Linked DNA regions of Thermus aquaticus. The protein of the gene in region 1 interacts with the protein of each later gene in a pairwise test. Links are inferred from orthologs where the notes say so. Each region holds a gene or a part of one and is shown on either strand. Other genes may lie near its edges.

Region 1 (5,986 bases):
CCCCGACTACCGGATGCCCGACCTTAAGCCCACCCGGCACGCCACCTTGGTGCGGGCCTACGAGATCGCCAGGGAAGAGGGGCTCAGGTTCGTCTACGTGGGCAACGTCCTGGACGAAGCAAGGAGCTCCACCCGCTGCCCGGACTGCGGCCGGCTCCTCGTCTGCCGGCGGGGGTTCAGGGCGGAAACCCTCTGGCAGGAGCCCGGGGTCTGCCCGGGGTGCGGGAGGAGGATTCCCGGCGTATGGACCTGGTGAGGCCGGCCTACGTGGCGGGGCAGTTCTACCCCGGGGAACGGGAGGCCCTTCGGGAGGAGGTCGCTTCCCTTCTGAAGGCCGCCAAGACCCCGCCCCTCCCCGGGGTCCGGGGGGTCCTCGCCCCCCACGCCGGCTACGGGTACTCGGGGAAGGTGGCGGCGGAAAGCTTCCAGGCCCTCTCCGGCTTTAGGGGCCAGGCGCAAAGGGCCATCCTCCTGGGGCCCAGCCACTTCGTCCCTTTCCTAGGGGTGGCCTTCTACCCCTACCGGGCCTGGCGCACGCCTCTTGGGGAGGTGGCCGTGGACCTGGAGGGGGGAAGAAGGCTTTTGGAGCTGGGCTTTCCCTTTCTAAAGCTGGAAGAGCCCTTCTGGGAGGAGCATAGCCTCGAGGTCCTCCTCCCCTTCCTCCAGGTGGCCCTCCCCGGGGTGCCCATCCTGCCCCTCCTCTTCGGCGAGGTGGACCCTTTGAGGGTGGCCGAGGCCCTCTTGCCGGAGCTTAGCCCCCAGGACCTGGTGGTGGCCAGCAGCGACCTCTCCCACTACCACCCGGACCCCGTGGCCCGGGAGCGGGACAGGAGGACCCTGGAGATCGCCCTAAGCCTGGACGCCGAGGCCCTTTCCCGGGCCGAGGCCTGCGGCCGCCTCCCCTGGGCCAGCCTCACCGCCCTGGCCCGGGCCCAGGGCTGGAGGCCCAGGCTTCTGGCCTACGCCACCAGCGCCGAGGTCTTCGGCGACCGCAGGCGGGTGGTGGGGTACGCGGCGGTGGCCTACGGGCTAGACTGAGACCATGACCCCGGTCCGCAAGCGCTTCACCGCGGAGGAATACCACCGGATGGTGGAGGCGGGCCTCCTAGGGGAGGACGACCGGATGGAGCTTTTGGAAGGGGAGATCTGGCAGATGAGCCCCATCGGAAGCCGCCACGCCGCCGCCCTGCGCCGCCTGCGCCTCCTCCTTTCCCCCCTCGAGGCCCAGGGGCGCTGCCTCATGGCCATCCAGGACCCCGTGCGCCTGGACGCCTTCTCCGAGCCGCAACCGGACCTGGCCCTCCTCAAGCCCCGGGAGGACCTGTACCGGGAGGCCCACCCTGGCCCCGAGGACGTGCTTCTCCTGGTGGAGGTGGCCGAGTCCTCTAAGGCCCACGACCTGGAGCGCAAAGTGCCCCTATACGCTCGGCACGGAATCCCGGAGGTGTGGGTTTTGGACCTGGGGGAGAGGGCCCTCCACCTCTTCCGCCATCCCTCGCCCCAGGGCTACCGGGAAGCCTCCCTTCTCAAGCCCGGGGACCGGGTGAGCCCCCTGGCCTTCCCCGAGGTGAGCCTGGAGGTGGAAAGCCTCCTCTAGAGCCGGAAAAGGGGCCGGAACCAGGGGATGGAGAGGAGGAGGACCAGAAGGGCCAGGCCGAAGAGGAGCCGGGCCAAGGGCTTCCCCTTCCTGGCCTGGGCGAGCCCCCCGTGGGCCAGCCCCAGGGCCAAAAGCCCCCCCACCCAGTGCTCGGCCACAAAGTAGCGGGCCTCGCCGGGGGTGCGCATGACCTGGTCCAGGGCCGCCAGGGCCCCCTGGAAAAGGGGGCTAAGGAAGGCCAGGACCACCCCCAAGACCACCTGCAGGGTGAGGGTGTGGGCGAAGAGGGCGCCCGGGCGGGGCCTGGGGTCAAGGAGGGTCCAGAGGCCAAAGAGGAGGACCAGCCAGCGCACCAGGTTGTGAAGGACGAGAAGGGCCTCGTACATGGCCCGGAGTCTACCCCAAAAGGGCCAGGGCCTCCCGGAGGTCCCTCACGCTGAGGTGAGGGGGAAAGCGGGGGTCAGGGGGGCGGTAGCCCCGGTCCACCCAGACCGCCTGGATGCCGGCAAGGAGGGCCCCCTGGATGTCCCGCTGTGGGTTGTCCCCCACCATGACCGCCTCCTCTGGACCCGCCCCGAAGGCGCAGAGGGCCATGCGGAAGAGCCTGGGGTCCGGCTTGCCCAGGCCCACCTCCCCGGAGACCAAGGTGAGGGGGAAGGCCTCTATAAGCCCCGCCCCCACGAGCTTTTCCCGCTGGAGGTCCGGCACCCCGTTGGTGAGGAGGACGGGGATGGCTCCCTTCGCCCTTAGGGCGGCCAGGAACTCCGGCACCTCGGGGAAGAGGGGAAAGCGGCGCCTCTCCCGGAAGAAGGCCTCGGCCAGCTCCCCGGCCCTTTCCACCGGCCCCCCCAAGGCCGCCAAGGCCTCCCGGAAGACCCTCTGGCGGAAGCCCTTGGCCCAGGCGGCCAGGCCCTCGAGGCCCGGCGTGGAATACCTGGCCCAGAGGGCTTCCAGGGCCGAGTGGCCGATGGCCTCTGCCCAGGGATAAAAGGGGGCCTCCTTGAAGAGGGCCTCGGCTTTGGCCTTCACCGCCGGGAAAAGCCCCTCCACCCCCAGGGCCCTTCCCAGGGCCTCCAGGACCTCCCGGCTCACCCGGTGGTCCTCTAAAAGGGTGTCGTCCAGGTCCAAAAGCCAAAGCCGCTTCACGGGCCCTCCCGCACCAGCACGGGGTTCTCCCCCGGGTCAAAGAGGAGGAGGTGCCCCCCGGCCTCCAAAAAGGCCAGGCCGTACTTGGCCAGGCGCAGGCGCTCGTGCTCCAAGCTCGCCACCAAAAAGACGAGCCGCCCCTCCTCCAGCCGCACCCGGGCGAAGCCCTGCCCCTCGGGCCTGGGCCTCTGGGGCCCGCGCTCCACCCCTCCCGGGCCCGGCCTTAAGAGGAGCAGGGGGCCTTCCCGGGGGGAAAGCAAAGCCTCCCTCTCGGGGATGAGCTCCTCCAGGGCCAGGCCCAGGGCCTGGTAGAAGCTCACCCCCTGGCCCAAATCCGGCACCTGCACCAAAACGGTCTCGCTCACAGCGACCTCAAAAAGGCCCTCAGGTCCTCCTCGTCGGCCACCACCTGGACCAGGTCCAGGTCCTCCCGGGCGATCTCCCCGTGGGGTCGGAGGAAGGCGAGCCAGTAGGGGTCCACGGCCAGGGGCCGCCCCAGGCCCCGCCTCAGGTAGAGGAGGTTCCAGGCCAGGGTGAGCTCCGCCAGGGTACCCACCCCGCCCGGCAGGGCCAGGTACCCGGCCCCCAGGTCCAGAAGGCGGCCGATGCGCTCGGGGAGGCTGTGGGCGGGAAGCTCCAGGTCCACGTAGGGGCTTGGCCCCGGCCTTTCCGGAAAAAGGGCGGGGGCCGTGACCCCCACCACCAGGCCCCCTCTGGCCTTGACGCCCTTGGCCAAGGCGGCCATTCCCCCCTGGTACCCGCCGCAGGCCAGGCCGAACCTCTCCTCGGCCAGGACCTCCCCGTAGCGGACCAGCTTAGGGTAAAGGGGGCTATCCGGCGAGAGCCTCGAGGAGACGAAGGCCGCGACGAGGCGCATCAAGATGGCCTAGCGGCAGCGCACCACCAGGACTGGGACGGAGACCCGGTGCAGGACCCCCTCCGTCACCGAGCCCAAAAGGAGCTTGTCCAGCCCCGTGCGCCCGTGGGTGCCCATGACCAGGAGGTCGTAGCCCTTGGCCGCCTCCACGATGGTGGGGATGGGCACCCCCTCCTTGACCTCCCCCGTGGCCTCCACCCCCTTCTCCTGGGCCATAGCAAGGGCTTTGGCGACGGCCTCCTCCCCCGCCTTCCTCAGGTCCTCCAGGAGCTCAAGGCCATAGGGCACGCTCTCCGGGGCGATCCAGATGGCCTGGGCGGGGTTTTCCAGGACGTAGAGGAAGTGGACCTTGGCGCCCAGGGCCTTGGCCAGGCCCAGGCCGTGCTCCAGGGCCTGGAGGCTGCAGGGGCTTCCGTCGGTGGGCATGAGGATGGTCTTGTACATGGCACCTCCTCTTTTCATCATACCGTCGTAGACTCGGGCCATGTGGATCTACGGGCGGAACCCGGTCCTCGAGGCCCTCCGGGAAGGGCGGGCCAGGGAGATCCTGGTGGCCAGGGGCGTGGAGGGCTGGCTTCTAAAGGAGCTGGACCGCCTAGGGGCTTCCTACACCCTGGTCCCCCGGATTGAGCTGGACACCCTCCTCAAGACCACCCACCACCAGGGGATCGCCGCTTTGGTGGAGGAGCCCAGGTACGCCTCCTTGGAGGAGGCCTTCCTCCTGGCAGAGAGGCGGGGGGAGCCCCCCCTCCTCGTGGCCCTGGACGGCATCACCGACCCCAGGAACTACGGGGCCATGATCCGAAGCGCCCTGGCCCTGGGGGCCCACGGGGTCCTCTCCGAGGAGCGCCGGGCCGCCCCCCTTTCCCCTCTCGCCCTGAAGGCCAGCGCCGGCGCCGCGTTGAAGCTTCCCGTAATCCGGGTCAAGAACCTGCCCAGGACCCTCACGGCCCTCAAGGAGCGGGGGGTCTGGGTCTACGGCCTGGACCTTAAGGGGGAGAAGGCCCCAAGGGAGCTGGACTTCAAAAGGCCCCTGGCCCTGGTGGTGGGCTCCGAGGGGGAGGGGATGCGGAGGCTGGTGCGGGAAAGCTGCGACGAGCTCTTCCGCATCCCCATCCGGCCCGAGGCCGAGTCCCTAAACGCCTCCGTGGCCCTGGGCATCGCCCTCTACCAGGCGGCCCTGGCCCGGGGTGTAGCATAGGGGCGTGGACTGGGTCAGGCTCCTCTCCCGCCTCCTCCAGGCCCAAGGCCTTCCCGGCGGGGAGGGGGAGGTGGCGGGCCTCCTCCTGGAGGCCCTGAAGGGGATGGGCCTCGAGGCGGGGCTGGACGAGGCCGGCAACGTGGAGGCCCTCCTGGGGGAGAAGGAGCCCGAGGTGGTCCTCACCGGGCACATGGACGTGGTCCCCGTGGGGGACGAGGCCCTCTGGCCCCACCCCCAGGGGGCCGTGGTGGAGGGCGTGGTCTACGGCCGGGGGGCGGTGGACATGAAGGGCCCCCTGGTGGCCATGCTCCTGGCCCTGGAGGAGCTTAAGGGGAGGCCCCCAAAGGGGCGGGTCCGCTTCCTGGCCACGGTGCAGGAGGAGGTGGGGGGCCTGGGGAGCCGCCACGCCCAAGGGAGGCTTTCCCCCCTGGCCTTCGTCCTGGGGGAGCCCTCCGGGCGCAGGCTCATGCGGGGGCACCGGGGCCGGGCGGAGGTCTTCGTGGACCTGGAGGGCGTGGCGGAGCACGCCGCCCTTTCGGGGCCGGAAAACGCCCTCTACGACCTGGCCGAGTACCTTCTGGCCCTAAAGGCCCTTCCGCCTTTCCCGGGCCTCAAGATCACCCCCACCCGGGTGGACACCTTCCCCGGGGCCAGGAACCAGACCCCGGGGGTGGTGCGCCTTTACCTGGACGTGCGCTACGAGCCCGAGGCGGACCTGGAAAGGCTTTTAGAGGCCCTGAGGACCCTGGGGGATGCCTCGGTCTACATCCCCGAGGAGGAACGCGCCTCGGGGGAGGTGCGGATGACCATCCCCGCCCTCTGGCCCCCCTACCGCCTCCCCCCTGACCACCCCCTCCTAAGGGCAGCCCTTAAGGCCCTGGGGCAGGAGGAGGCCGGGCTTTGGCCCTTCACCACCGACGCCCCCTACCTGGGGGCCAAAGCCCCGGTCCTGGGCTTTGGCCCCGGGGACCCTGCTCTAGCCCACACCCTGAAGGAGGCCATCCCCCTCGCCGAGGTGGAGGCCGCGGCCCAGGACTACGTGCGCCTGGTGGAGGCCTTATGGAACGCCGCCTAGTGGCCGGAACCCCTTACCGGAAGCTCCTCACCGCCCCCAGGCCCGTAGCCGAGGGGGTGAAGGCCCGGCTGGAGGCCAGGGGCATCCCCG
Region 2 (2,857 bases), 510 kb from region 1 along the record:
TTCTTCTGCTGGGCTTGTGGGCAACAGCTCGTGCAGAGGGGTCCATGGGCGAAACTTGCACCTTCCCCATTGAACCAGAGGTGGAAAACGCCATTTCTCCCCTTAACTGTGGGGCCCAGCCCTGCTTGGACCCTGGGGATGGCGGAGGAGGTGGAGGATCATCACCTAACCCGGTTTGCAGGATTGTATGCTATATTGTGTGCGTTCCTGTGCGGGATGTCATTTGTACACCTGTTCCTCCTCCTTTGCAACCTATTTGTAGAGTAATCGTTTACAACGAGTGTCGTGAGGTTTGCGAACGGCAGTGCAGATGAAAGGAGTGTAGGATGTCACCTTGGGTAACCAAAGCTGCGAGAAGTTTCTTCTTCTTGGGGCTAACCGCTGCCCTGGTGCTCTTCGCTTACCTCCTTGAGCAGAGGAGCAGCTGGGCCTGGCTACAGTTTTTGCTGGGCGTGGGCGCGACGCTGGCCTCCTACCAGGTCTTGGGAAGGGGCGTAGCCTTCAACTCCCTTAAAGTGATAGGCTTTTCTCTCCCGGCCCTGGTCCTCTTCTACTTTGTTTTAGATCTGCTCTTCCCCGGAACCGTCGCCCACCAGGTAGGCCAGCTGGCGGGGGATCCCTTCCACTTGGGGGCTATCCTGGCCCTGCTCCTTTTCAGCCCGGGGCGTGGGGCGGCGGGCCCGGCCAAGCACACCTTAGGGTTTCGGTCCCCCCTTTGGCATGGGAAGCGTGGGCTTGGATCGGCAACGGGCCTAGATGGGCAAGAGAAAGGGCGCTAAACCCTTTCCCACGGCGCCCCTCGCGTCCCGGAAAGGAGGGCCTCTCGGGCGCGGGGTAGGGCCTCCGCCACCTCTTTGGCCAGGAGGCCCACCCCCTTCTCCTCCGCCAGGAGGTCCCCGGCCAGGCCGTGGAGATAGACCCCAAGCCGGGCGGCCTCAAAGGGGGGGAGCCCGGCGGCCAGCAGGGTGGCGATGGCCCCGGAGAGGACATCCCCCGTGCCCCCCGTGGCCAGGGCGGGGTTCCCCGTGGGGTTCAGGGAAAGCCGTTCCCCTTCCGCCACCACCGTGGGGTTTCCCTTGAGGACCACGGTGAGCCCCGTTTCCCGGGCCAGGGTCCGGGCGGCCTCCAGCGGGTCCTTGGCCACCTCCTCCGGGGACCGGCCCAGGAGCCTCCCCGCCTCCCCGGCGTGGGGGGTGAGGACGGCCTTGGCCCCAGCCCGGCGGTAGGCGGCCACCACCTCCAGGTGGAGGGCGTCAGCGTCCAGGACCGTGGGGAGGCCGGCCTCGAGGGCCCGCATGGCCCAGAGGACGCCCCAGGGCCCACCCCCCATGCCCACGGCCAGGGCCTCCACCCGCATGGGGGGCAGGGCGGGGGCGGGCAGGGGGTGGAAGACGGCCTCCAGGGGCTCCAGGGGCGTCCCCTCCGGGACCGCCAGGTGGACGAGGCCGGCCCCCATGCGGTAGGCCCCCAGGGCGGCCAGGACCGGAGCCCCGGCGTAGCGGAGGCCGTCTCCCCGGTACCCCCCCAAAACCCCCACCCGGCCCACGCTCCCCTTGTGAGCGGTGAGGGGGCGCCGGGGGAGGAGGGGCCTCAGGGCCTCCGGGGTGGCCACCTCGGGGAGGTCCTCCCGCTCCAGGAGGGCCTTGGGCAGGCCGATCTCCGCCAGAAAGAGTCTGCCGCAGGCCTCCCGCATTAAGAGGTGGGGGGTCTTGAAGGCGGCGAAGGCCACGGTGGCCGTGGCCCGAACGTGGGGGCTATAGGGGAGGCCCGAGGGCAGGTCCAGGGCCAAAATGGGAAGCCCCGAGGCGTTTACCCGCTCCACGAGCCCGGCGTAAAAACCCGTGAGGGGCCCCTTGAGCCCGGTGCCGAAGAGGGCGTCCACCACCACCTCCCCCCCGCCGAATGCGGCCTCCTCCAGGGGGTAGAGCTCCGCGCCGTGGGCCAGGAGGGCGTTTTTGGCCTGGAGGGCGTCCCCCGCCTGGTCGGGGGCAGCGTAGACCCGGACCCTCACCCCCTCCAAAAGGAGGTGCCGGGCCAAGACCAGGCCGTCCCCGCCGTTGTTGCCCTTGCCCGCTAGGACCACGGCCGGGCGCTGGCCGAAGAGCTCTTTGTAGACCCGGGCCGCCTTCATCCCCGCCCACTCCATGAGGAGAAGGCTGGGGTAGCCCATCTCCGCCGCCTTCTGGTCGGCTTCCCGCATGGCCTCGGGGGTGAACACGCGCACGCCCTCAGGATATCCCGGCCCATGGTCTAGGATGGGGGCATGGGCAGCCTGGAAGAGGCGAGAAAGCGTCTAGAGGAGGCCCGCAAGGTGGCCGTCCTCACCGGGGCGGGCATCTCCAAGCCCTCGGGGATCCCCACCTTTCGCGACGCCGAGGGCCTCTGGAAGGAGTTCAACCCCCTGGAGTACGCCACCCCCGAGGCCTACGCCAAGGACCCCGAGAAGGTCTGGGCCTGGTACGCCTGGCGCATCGCCAAGGTGCGGGAGGCCAGGCCTAACCCCGCCCACCAGGCCCTGGCGGAGCTGGAAAGGCGGGTTCTGGAGAGGGGTGGGGAGTTCCTCCTGGTCACCCAGAACGTGGACGGCCTCCACGCCCGGGCGGGGAGCCGGAACCTGGTGGAGCTCCACGGCAACATCCTGAGGGCCCGGTGCGAGGCCTGCGGCCACCGCTTCCCCCTTCCCGAAGCCTTCACCCCACCTCCCAGTTGCCCCCGGTGCGGCCACCGGGCCCGGCCCGACGTGGTCTGGTTCGGGGAGTTTCTGCCGGAAGGGGCCTGGGAGCGGGCGGTGAGGGCCTTTTCCGAGGCGGACGTCGCCCTGGTCATCGGCACCAGCGCCGAGGTGGAGCCCGCCGCC

What was found.
Region 2: the proteins of rlmB (region 1) and BVI061214_RS06175 interact in binary tests that used the Escherichia coli proteins (3 or more experiments, as listed by UniProt). The link is inferred for Thermus aquaticus from one-to-one orthologs.

Annotation. Positions count from the first base shown.
Region 1 is NZ_LHCI01000106.1:420,257-426,242, forward strand. What follows is about bases 3,055-5,962. They hold rlmB (23S rRNA (guanosine(2251)-2'-O)-methyltransferase RlmB), read left to right. Parts: upstream 3,055-4,104; coding sequence 4,105-4,821; downstream 4,822-5,962. Other genes in these bases: BVI061214_RS03230 (hypothetical protein), read right to left, coding at 3,055-3,108; BVI061214_RS03235 (LOG family protein), read right to left, coding at 3,105-3,620; BVI061214_RS03240 (universal stress protein), read right to left, coding at 3,630-4,064; BVI061214_RS03250 (M20 family metallopeptidase), read left to right, coding at 4,826-5,896; BVI061214_RS03255 (hypothetical protein), read left to right, coding at 5,881-5,962. Also shown: amrS (AmmeMemoRadiSam system radical SAM enzyme), read left to right, coding at 1-256; amrB (AmmeMemoRadiSam system protein B), read left to right, coding at 244-1,038; BVI061214_RS03215 (Uma2 family endonuclease), read left to right, coding at 1,043-1,597; BVI061214_RS03220 (hypothetical protein), read right to left, coding at 1,594-1,983; BVI061214_RS03225 (HAD family hydrolase), read right to left, coding at 1,994-2,743; more of BVI061214_RS03230, read right to left, coding at 2,740-3,054; more of BVI061214_RS03255, read left to right, coding at 5,963-5,986. UniProt on the Escherichia coli protein: Specifically methylates the ribose of guanosine 2251 in 23S rRNA.
Region 2 is NZ_LHCI01000106.1:931,019-933,875, forward strand. It holds BVI061214_RS06175 (bifunctional ADP-dependent NAD(P)H-hydrate dehydratase/NAD(P)H-hydrate epimerase), read right to left. Parts: upstream 2,225-2,857; coding sequence 776-2,224; downstream 1-775. Other genes in the region: BVI061214_RS14030 (hypothetical protein), read right to left, coding at 561-692; BVI061214_RS06180 (SIR2 family NAD-dependent protein deacylase), read left to right, coding at 2,264-2,857. UniProt on the Escherichia coli protein: Bifunctional enzyme that catalyzes the epimerization of the S- and R-forms of NAD(P)HX and the dehydration of the S-form of NAD(P)HX at the expense of ADP, which is converted to AMP.